Regions from separate parts of the Mesorhizobium sp. M0615 genome, predicted to be linked through region 1. Evidence: predicted binding sites of a transcription regulator. Region 1 holds the regulator's gene; each other region holds the start of a gene.
The links. The regulator LexA, encoded in region 1, represses DNA repair genes until DNA is damaged. The targets are predictions, from matches to a motif close to TGTTCNNNNTGTGTTCNG.
Positions count from the first base shown of each region.

Region 2: the regulator LexA is predicted to act here: its motif matches at 1,839-1,856, upstream of NKI46_RS13300 (DUF3072 domain-containing protein).
Region 3: the regulator LexA is predicted to act here: its motif matches at 1,459-1,476, upstream of NKI46_RS19535 (helicase-related protein).

Region 1 is NZ_JAMYQI010000018.1:82,783-86,060, reverse strand. It holds gene NKI46_RS26775 (ComEC/Rec2 family competence protein) at 1-1,459, shown strand, start outside; gene lexA (transcriptional repressor LexA) at 1,453-2,235, opposite strand; gene NKI46_RS26765 (GntR family transcriptional regulator) at 2,438-3,202, opposite strand.
Region 2 is NZ_JAMYQI010000006.1:382,202-385,479, reverse strand. It holds gene NKI46_RS13315 (hypothetical protein) at 358-591, opposite strand; gene NKI46_RS13310 (GNAT family N-acetyltransferase) at 1,077-1,229, opposite strand; gene NKI46_RS13305 (nuclear transport factor 2 family protein) at 1,344-1,526, shown strand; gene NKI46_RS13300 (DUF3072 domain-containing protein) at 1,595-1,804, opposite strand; partial or broken gene NKI46_RS13295 (NADP-dependent oxidoreductase) at 2,048-2,964, shown strand; gene NKI46_RS13290 (hypothetical protein) at 3,170-3,278, shown strand, end outside.
Region 3 is NZ_JAMYQI010000010.1:216,998-220,275, reverse strand. It holds gene NKI46_RS19545 (acetyl-CoA C-acetyltransferase) at 1-81, shown strand, start outside; gene phbB (acetoacetyl-CoA reductase) at 211-936, shown strand; gene NKI46_RS19535 (helicase-related protein) at 1,632-3,278, shown strand, end outside.

The DNA of each region.
Region 1 (3,278 bases):
GCGCACCGGCATCTACCACATCATCTCCATCTCCGGCCTGCACATGGCGCTGGTTGCCGGCACCATCATGGCGTTGCTGCGTGGCGCCTTTGCGCTGTTTCCCGATTTCTCTTCGCGCCGCCCAGTCAAGAAATATGCAGCAGTGGCAGCACTCGTCTCCATCGCCGCCTATCTCGTCATTTCAGGCATCGTGGTCGCCGCCGAGCGCAGTTTCATCATGCTAGCGGTCATGCTGGTCGCGGTACTCTTCGATCGTGCCGCGCTCACCATGCGCAATCTGGCGATCTCCGCCATTGCCGTCATCCTGGTGTCGCCGCACGAGGTGGTCGGTCCCAGCTTCCAGATGTCGTTTGCCGCCACAGCCGCCCTTGTCGGCGCCTATGCCGGCTGGGCCGATTACCGCGCCGACAAGGTGAGAACGCCGCTGGCAAAGCGCTCCTTCGTCGGCTTCCTGTCGCGAAAATTCGCGCTGGCCATGGGCGGCCTCGCCATGACCTCGATCATCGCCGGCAGTGCAACCTTGCTGTTCGCCATCTGGCATTTTCAGCGTGTGTCGCCGCTCAGCCTGATCGCCAATCTGGCCGTGATGCCGATTGTTTCGTTGATCGTCATGCCCTTTGCCGTGCTCAGCGCACTGGCGATGCCGTTCGGCGCCGACGGGCCGTTCCTCTATGTGATGGGCAAGGGTCTGATGGCGATGATCGCTATATCGGCCTGGATTTCCGAGCGCTCGCCGGTCGACGCCGTCGGGCTGATCTCCATCCGCTCGGTGCTGTTGGTGGCGGTCGCCCTCGTCATCGCCACCATGGCCACCACCTGGCTCAGGCTGGCGGCCGTGCCTTTCGCGCTGGCCGGCCTGTTGACGGTGCCGCAGGTGCTTACGCCCGACGTGCTCATATCCGAGGACGCACATCTGGTGGCCATGCCGATAGGTGGCGGCGAACTCGCCCTCAACCGCGAACGCTCCAACGAATTCACCACGGACAATTGGAAACGGGCGCTGCGGGCCGAAACCATTATCCCGCCCGAGATTTTCGAGGCAACAGATACGCGGTTCGATCTCGATCCGCTCGATCTGCCGCCCGGGTCGCCCTTCTATTGCATGGGCGATCTCTGTATCGCCCGACACCCTTCCGGAGCCATTGTAGCCCTTGCCAAAGACCGCAAGACGGCGCGGCCGGCCTGTGCCTTCGCTAGCCTGATCGTCATCGATGACGCCACGGCCTACAATCCGTGCCGCGACCCGCTGGTGCTGGTCGTGACGAAGAAACAGCTGGCCCGCGACGGCAGCGCCGCCGTCTTCTTCGATCCGCAATCGGCAGCTGCAGCGCCAACCATCCGCTTCGCCGTCGACAAGCCGTATCGCCCCTGGCACGAGCAGCGCCGCTTCTCCCGCGAAGCGCGCGGCCTGCCGCCTTACAACCAGCGTGAAAAGTACAAACCCAAGCCGGCTCAGTAGCGCCGGATCAATCCGACAAGCTTGCCCTGCACCTTCACCCTGTCCGGTCCAAAAATGCGGGTCTCGTAGGCCGGGTTGGCGGCTTCCAGGGCGATCGAGGCGCCCTTGCGGCGGAAGCGTTTCAGGGTCGCTTCCTCATCGTCGACCAACGCCACCACGATCTCGCCGGGGCTGGCTGTGTCGGCATTGCGGATGATGACCGTGTCGCCATCGAAAATGCCGGCCTCGATCATCGAATCGCCCTTGACCTCGAGCGCGTAGTGTTCGCCGCCCATGATCATGTCGGGCGGCACCGAGATCGAATGGGTCTGATGCTGGATGGCGTCGATCGGCACGCCGGCGGCGATGCGTCCCATCACCGGGATTGAAATCGAGGAAACGGCATCGTCATTGCCGGCAGACATCGAACGCGACGGCGAGCCCGGCTTGATCTGGCGGCCGAGACCGCCTTGGCCCATCCCGCCTTGTCCCTGGCCGCCTTGCCCTTGGCCGGCTTGACCAAGACTGCCCTGAATGACGCTCGGCGAAAACTTCCTCGCCGCGTTGAGGCCTGGTGCGATCGAGTCGGGTAGCCGCAGCACTTCCAGCGCGCGCGCCCGGTTCGGCAGCCGGCGAATGAAACCGCGCTCCTCAAGCGCTGTGATCAGTCGGTGGATGCCGGACTTGGAGGCGAGGTCGAGCGCTTCCTTCATCTCGTCGAAGGACGGCGGGATTCCGCTCTCCTTCAGGCGTTCATGGATGAACATCAGAAGCTCATGTTGTTTGCGCGTCAGCATCGCGGCCCCCAAGGGTTCTGAAACCAGAATCGGAAAAAACAAACCCAGAACAAACACTATCTGTTCCAGTTGTGTTCCGCAACCTTTTAAAGTTTAATGAATGTGTTGACGTTTTGTTCAGCGTAACGTTCGGCGCTGCGAGCGCCGCCTGCCCATTTGCCGGCAACGGGGTGAAACGAAGACAAAGTGCCTGCGTCGTCGGCTATGATCGCCGCTTCCTTTTCGGACGGGGCTGCGCAGCATCCGCGCCGGGTTCGCTCTGGGCATAGACCTGCAGCGTGTAGCCGATGTGAGCGGTCATCAGAGTTTTCGCACGTTCGACGTCGCGATCGAGGGCCGCTTCCATCAGGGCGGTATGGTGTTCGATCGCCACGGCGTCGCGCAGGGCCGCCACGGCCTTCCGGTGTCCATCCGTGCGGCCGGCGGCGGCGCGCAGCGTCGGGGCCAGACCCAGAAAGCGGTGATGGCGATGCAATTGGTCGGAAATCGTCGCATTGAACTGCTGCAGCCAGCTGGATGTCGCGGCACTGAGCAGCGCCGCATGGAAGGCATCGTGTTTTTCGTACCACGCGTCGACCGCATCATCCGATGGATCGTCGAGAACAGACCCGCACCGTGAGAGACGATAGTGGGCGGCAACGACCGCGTCTTCCCACTCACGGTCGCCTTTCTCGATCGATTCCACCAGCAGGGGCAGTTCGACCACCAGCCGCGCACGCGCCAGATCCTCGAGCTCCGCCCGAGAGACAGAAGCGACCGCAAACCCGCGGTTGCTGATGGCGGTCACAAGCCGTTCCGCCTCCAGCCGCGACAGCGCCTCGCGCAACGGCGTCCAGCCGATGCCGTAGGTGTTGCGCAGCGTGCTCAGCTTCAACGGCGCCGCGGGCGCCAGCCGGGTCGCAAGAATATCGCGCCTGAGCACGCGATAGGCCGCTTCCGTCTTCGAGGTCTGCTCGTCATCCAACATCGTGATCCATCAGACATAAATGCTCGGCTGATCATTATATATCAAAGCCTTTCAACGGAAGAATTATATATAATGT
Region 2 (3,278 bases), on a different contig from region 1:
GTTCCGCTGGTCTAGCCCTACGCGATCACACCATAACCACGTGATGACAAATCAGCCATGTGTGTGGCGCGGCGGGCCTGTTCCGCTTGTGGCCGGCGCCTACCCACCCGGGTTCCCCAACCATGGCGTCGGCCATTTTCGTTCTCTCAGCGATTATAAGCCTTTGCTATAGGCCTATGTGTTGGCTGGACGGTGAGATCGCTGTTAGATCGCCTCGTTCGTTTGGATGTTTCGCTGGCGTTGGGAGGAGGCGCATATGTTCGCCAGCCGGCGGATACCACACCGCCCCACCGGTCAGGCCCAGCGCGCCCGCTGCAAAGTCCCGCAGACGGCTGCTGGGCCGCTGGCGGGCAGCGGCTACTTGCTGACGATCCAATCCACCAAGCCAGTTTCGATCAGCTCGAACCAATCGTGCACCAGGGCCTTGGCTAAATCGCGCCATTGACACTCAGGCGTACGGGAGACGGCAACAGTAGAAGGGTCGGCATCTTCCCAGCCTCGCGCCACGTCATCGCGATGACGTTGACGAAGGCGCATCAGCAAGGTGGCCGTAGTGGCCGCTTGAGCGATATCTATGGGCGTTGCAACCATCGCAGCCTCCTCAAAGCGATGGCAAACCCCTCACTAGTAAGCCCGCTCAGACTCTCTCTGCAATCAAAAAAAGAGTTGTCCTCGCTCCCTGTTCTGTCATCGCAATGAAGGACGACATCTTCGAGCACCCGCAGCACACCTGTCGCATGGAAAAAGCTGTAGGCGTTTATAGGTGCTTGGGGAATCCGCCGTTTGTTTGCGTTGTGGAGCGGGACAAAGCAAGTTACTCACTCAGGCTGGCTACCGTGAAGCGGGGCACCAGCCCGACTTCCACGCGTTGCCGTGGGAAGCTGAACACAGGGCCGTCAAAGAAAGGCAAGGTGGACGCGACGGCGCTCGCTGAACGCATTCGGGCGCCGGCTGCGTTCGCGTTCACACCCGGCGCTATGTCGCTTCTAGGCCCGCTCTGTCGCTACTTTGTGCGCAGCATATTGTGGGAACTCTGCCTCGGCCCACGCACTCAGTGGCTGACCAGAACGAGCGCATCATCGGCCTAACCGTTTAGGCTGTAGAATTTGTGTGTGCGCTCGTATCGAGATGCGGGTGATGTCGCAGCCGAAACGCGCTGCTTCCTTCTCGATCCGCCCCATCAGTTTGGCGCCGATACCAGCACTGCGCATCTCGGCGTCGACAACCACATGGTCGGCCTACGCCCACTTTCCGCCCATACCCGGTTTGCTGATAGAGCGGGTAGATAGCCGCGATCTCTTCGAGCTCCATGGCTGAGTGTCGATGCCTATGTCGGCGAGGTGATGAGTGCGGCCTTGCCGCCGAACACCAGCCCCAACTGGGCAGTCGCATCGCTCGACATTACGGGCGATGCAGCCACTGCGAAGGTCGAGGACGAATTTGGAACCACAAGGTTCACCGACTATCTTCTGCTCAAGATCGCAGGAGAATTGAAGATCCTTAGCAAACTCTACCACCTTCACTAATACGACCGTCCAGATCAGAGGCCAAATACCGCAAAACTGACCAACCTGTCGTAGGTCTCCCAGCGCCTTTAGAGCTTGAGCTCAGTCCTTAGCGCGTCGATTCGCTTCGAGGCCTCGGCTTTGCTTAGATCTTCGGCGTAGCTTCTGTCGTCGCCCGCCTGCTCACATAATGTTTTCAAGTAGGAAGCTTGCGACGGAGTCATTGGCTCGTCTCCCGTCGTCCATTCGTCAGGATCCTTGCTGATAGCTTCGCCTTTGGCTCGGGGTGTAGTTTGCATGACGCTCTCCATGTTGGGAACGGCACAACGTATTTGATCTGCTTTTGTTCCACATGCTTGAAGTGTCTGAGATTGCGATGGCAGGGGTGTTCACGAACGCAAGTTTACCCGTGCTGGAAGAATCCGACGAGATTGCTTAGCTTCCGCTCGCGGTCGCCAACGATGAACTCAACGCCAACTCTGCGCGAGACATCGAAAGATCCTCCGCGCCCGCAATTTACCCCAACGGTGAGGAGACGCCCCATGAAAGCAATCGTAGCGACGGACCAGACTGCAGGAACGGCCGGGATGAAGTTGGTGGAGTTGCCCGAGCCTCGGGCGGCAATTAACGACGTGGTCGTACAGGTTCATGCGGCAGGATTCGTCAACACCGAGTGGAGTGGCCCTCGACGTGGGCCGACCGAGCCTTCCGTGACCGGACCTCTTCGATCCTCGGCCACGAACTGGCTGGTGTGGTCACTGCGCTCGGCTACGGCACTACGGGGCTTTCTATCGGTCAGCGGGTGTTCGGCCTCGCTGACTGGCATCGCGACGGCACCCTCGCCGAGTATGTTGCCATGGAGGCCCGTAACCTCGCGCCGCTGCCCGGCGATGTCGACTTTACGGTGGGCGCTAGCCTGCCGATCTCCGGCCTAACCGCATGGCAGGGGCTGTTTCAGCATGGCCGCATCAAGGCCGGGCAGAGCGTTCTCGCGCATGGCGCTGCCGGTGCCGTCGGTTCGATGGTGGCGCAGCTTGCCAGGGAGGCCGGAGCCTATGTGATCGGCACCGGGCGGGCCGCCGACCGCCAGAAAGCGCTCGACTTCGGTGCAAATGAATTCCTCGACCTCGCAAAAGACACCCTTGAAGATGTCGGCGGCGTCGATCTGGTGTTCGATGTCGTCGGCGGCGATGTCCAGAAGCGATCCGCAACGCTCGTCCGGGCCGGAGGTATCCTTGTCACAGTCGTCGGACCAACGGATATTCGACCTGCAGACGGCCTGGCGGTTGACTTCGTCGTCGAGGCTGATCGAGCCCAGCTTTCTGAGATAGTGCAGCGGATCCGCGATGGACGACTGCGGACGAACATCGGCAAGGTTTCGAGCTTGGATGATGCCATCGGCACCTTCAACTCAACGGACCGACGCGCGGGCAAGACCGTTGTTCGCGTTCGTCCGTGAGAACTTGGGAGAGAGGCGGGCCCTCGCTCCTTATGGTCGCGTCGGCAGCTGACACGGTGAGGTGCAAATCAGCGCCTGTCGCGGGATTTAGCCATCGTAGGGCGGTGTTTGCGGGAACCTACTTTGTACGTTTCCGACTCTTGCCTTTTTCGGAAAGTGACCCACAGAATAGCTGATTGAGGTTCTATCTCTCTGGGAGGATGGGATGGACATTCAAGCACCTGTTCGGCCTACGCAGCAAACGGCCAAGGAGCTGGTCCGCGAGGTCCTGTTGGGCTCTCAACCCGGCGACATTATTTCCGTCAAAGCGACCA
Region 3 (3,278 bases), on a different contig from region 1:
CGCCGCGGCGCCAAGAAGGGCCTTGCCACGCTGTGCATCGGCGGCGGCATGGGCGTCGCTCTGTGCGTGGAAGCGCTGTGAACAAGAAGTGAGTAGTGAATAGGGAGTAGTGAATAGGGAAGAAGGAGCAGCGCGGCGGGATATCGATCCCTACTCGCTATTCCCTACTCCCTATTCCCTTCTTCCGACCAAAGGGAGGAAGAACTTTCAATGACCAAAGTAGCGCTCGTCACCGGTGGATCGCGCGGCATCGGCGCCGCCATATCGATCGGCCTGAAGAATGCCGGTTACACCGTTGCCGCCAACTATGCCGGCAATGACGAGGCAGCGGGGAAGTTCAGCGCACAAACCGGCATCAAGGCCTACAAATGGTCGGTCGCCGACTACGACGCCTGTGCCGCCGGAATCAAACAGGTCGAGGCCGATCTCGGCCCGGTCTCGGTGCTGGTCAACAATGCCGGCATTACCCGCGACGCCATGTTCCACAAGCTGACGCGCGAGCAGTGGAAGGAAGTCATCGACACCAATCTGTCTGGCGTCTTCAACATGACGCATCCGCTGTGGGGCGGCATGCGCGACCGCAAATTCGGCCGCGTCATCACCATCTCCTCCATCAACGGCCAGAAAGGCCAGGCCGGCCAGGTCAACTATTCCGCCGCAAAGGCCGGCGACATCGGCTTCTCGAAGGCGCTGGCGCAGGAGGGCGCGCGCGCGGGCATCACAGTCAATGTCATCTGCCCCGGCTACATAGCCACCGAGATGGTCAAGGCGATCGACGAGAAGGTGCTGAATGAACGCATCATCCCGCAGATCCCGGTCGGCCGCCTCGGCGAACCGGAAGAGATCGCGCGTTGCGTCGTCTTCCTCGCGTCCGAAGACGCCGGCTTCATCACCGGTTCGACCATCACAGCCAATGGCGGCCAGTACTTCGCCTGAACGACAGCAATTTCGCCCGGTAGGACGGGCCGCCTTATGGCCCGTTTTTCATCGCCGGGCGGCGATGTTCCCCGGGCCGCGCGCGAGACATTGACCCGTTCCGGCACGCAAAGATTAACGATTTTTAGGCGCCCTGTGCAAAACCCGGTTCGCAAGCTGTGAATTCTCGGTGGACAAGCTGTGGATAACACAAGATGTTGGGGTGAACAAACCAGGAAAATCCCGCGATCGCTGATTCGTCACCGATTCGTTCCGGCTTTGAGCGGAACGTTAACGACCAAGGCCGGGAACCACCGGAAACTGGTTAAGGCCGATTAAGAAAATTCAACAATTTCACAATGTTAGCCGAGGCGTATCGGATCACGACGATGCCCCGCCGGCAAAGGTTAACGCCAATGGTCGCCTTGCAGGAATCGGGCCAGTTTCCGCGATTCAGCATATGGTGAGACTCAGGCTCGCAAAATCCACATGTAGCCGTGAACAAAAGCTGAATCTGCCGGAGTCACTGATTCGTCGCCGATTCGTTCCAGACTCGTTCCAACTGTTAATTGAGACCTCAACGACGAACCGTGGGACTGCCGGCCGGAACATTCCGCTTTCGCTTCGCGCCTGAAATCCCTATGTGTCGCCTGTCATACGCGCCATGCGAGGCGCGCTCCCGACAACACGATGCAGAAAGCCTCATCTCCAGGCCGATGAACATCCAGCCGAAACACACCGAGCCGCTGATCCTGTCGGGCCGCGACGTGACTGCCGTGCTGGGTCCGACCAACACCGGCAAGACCCATCTCGCCATCGAGCGCATGGTGGCGCATGAGAGCGGCATTATCGGCCTGCCGCTCCGCCTTCTGGCGCGCGAGGTCTATGCCCGCGTCTGCGAAAAGGTCGGCGCCCACAAGGTGGCGCTCATCACCGGCGAGGAAAAAATCCAGCCGCCCGGCGCGAAATATTCGGTCTGCACCGTCGAAGCCATGCCGCGCGAGACCGACGTTGCCTTCGTCGCCATCGACGAGGTGCAACTCGCCGGCGACCTCGAGCGCGGCCACATCTTCACCGACCGTATCCTGCACCTGCGCGGCCGCCAGGAAACGCTGCTGCTCGGCGCGGCCACCATGCATGGCATCCTGCAAAAGCTGCTGAGAGGCGTCTCGGTGGTGACGCGCCCTCGCCTGTCGCACCTGGCCTATGCCGGCTCGAAGAAATTGACCCGCCTGCCGCGGCGTACGGCGATCGTCGCTTTCTCCGCCGACGAGGTCTATGCCATCGCTGAGCTGATCCGCCGCCAGCAAGGAGGAGCGGCGGTCGTGCTCGGCGCGCTGTCGCCCCGCACCCGCAACGCCCAGGTGGCAATGTTCCAGGCAGGCGACGTCGACTATCTCGTCGCCACCGACGCCATCGGCATGGGGCTCAACCTTGATCTCGATCATGTCGCCTTCGCCCAGAACCGCAAATTCGACGGCTACCAGTACCGCAACCTGACGGCGGCCGAGCTCGGCCAGATCGCCGGCCGCGCCGGCCGGCATCTGCGCGACGGCACCTTCGGCGTCACCGGCCAGGTCGATCCGCTGGACGAGGAACTGGTCAAGCGCATCGAGGGGCACGAGTTCGATCCGGTGAAGGTGCTGCAATGGCGCACCGCGCATTTCGACTTCGCCAGCCTCGACGCGCTGAAGCGCTCGATCGAGGCCAACGCGCCGGTCGAAGGCCTGACGCGCGCGCTGCCGGCGGTCGATGCGCAGGCGCTCGAACATCTCTCCCGCGACGAGGACATCCGCGCGCTGGCTACCAATGCCAAGCGCGTCGCGCTGCTGTGGGAAGCCTGCGCGTTGCCGGACTACCGCAAGATCGCGCCGGCCCAGCACTCCGACCTGATCGCTTCTATCTACACCGACCTCGCCAAACACGGCCATGTCGACGAGAACTACATGGCCGAGCAGGTGCGCCGCGCCGATACGACCGAGGGGGACATCGACACGCTGTCGCACCGCATTGCGCAGATCCGCACCTGGACATTCGTGTCCAACCGGCCGGGCTGGCTGGCCGATCAGGCACACTGGCGGGAAAAGACGCGCGAAATCGAAGACAGATTGTCGGATGCGCTGCATGAGCGGTTGACGAAACGGTTTGTAGACCGCAGGACTTCCGTCCTCATGCGGCGCCTTAGAGAAAATACAATGCCTGAAGCCGAAATCAGTCCTACCGGAACCGTCCTTGTCGAAGGCCATCATGTCGGCGAGTTGCAAGGGTTCCGCTTCACCGCCGACCAGAGCGCCGGCGGCGAAGACGCCAAGGCCGTGCGCACGGCAGCGCAAAAAGCGCTGGCCGCCGAGTTCGAGGCACGT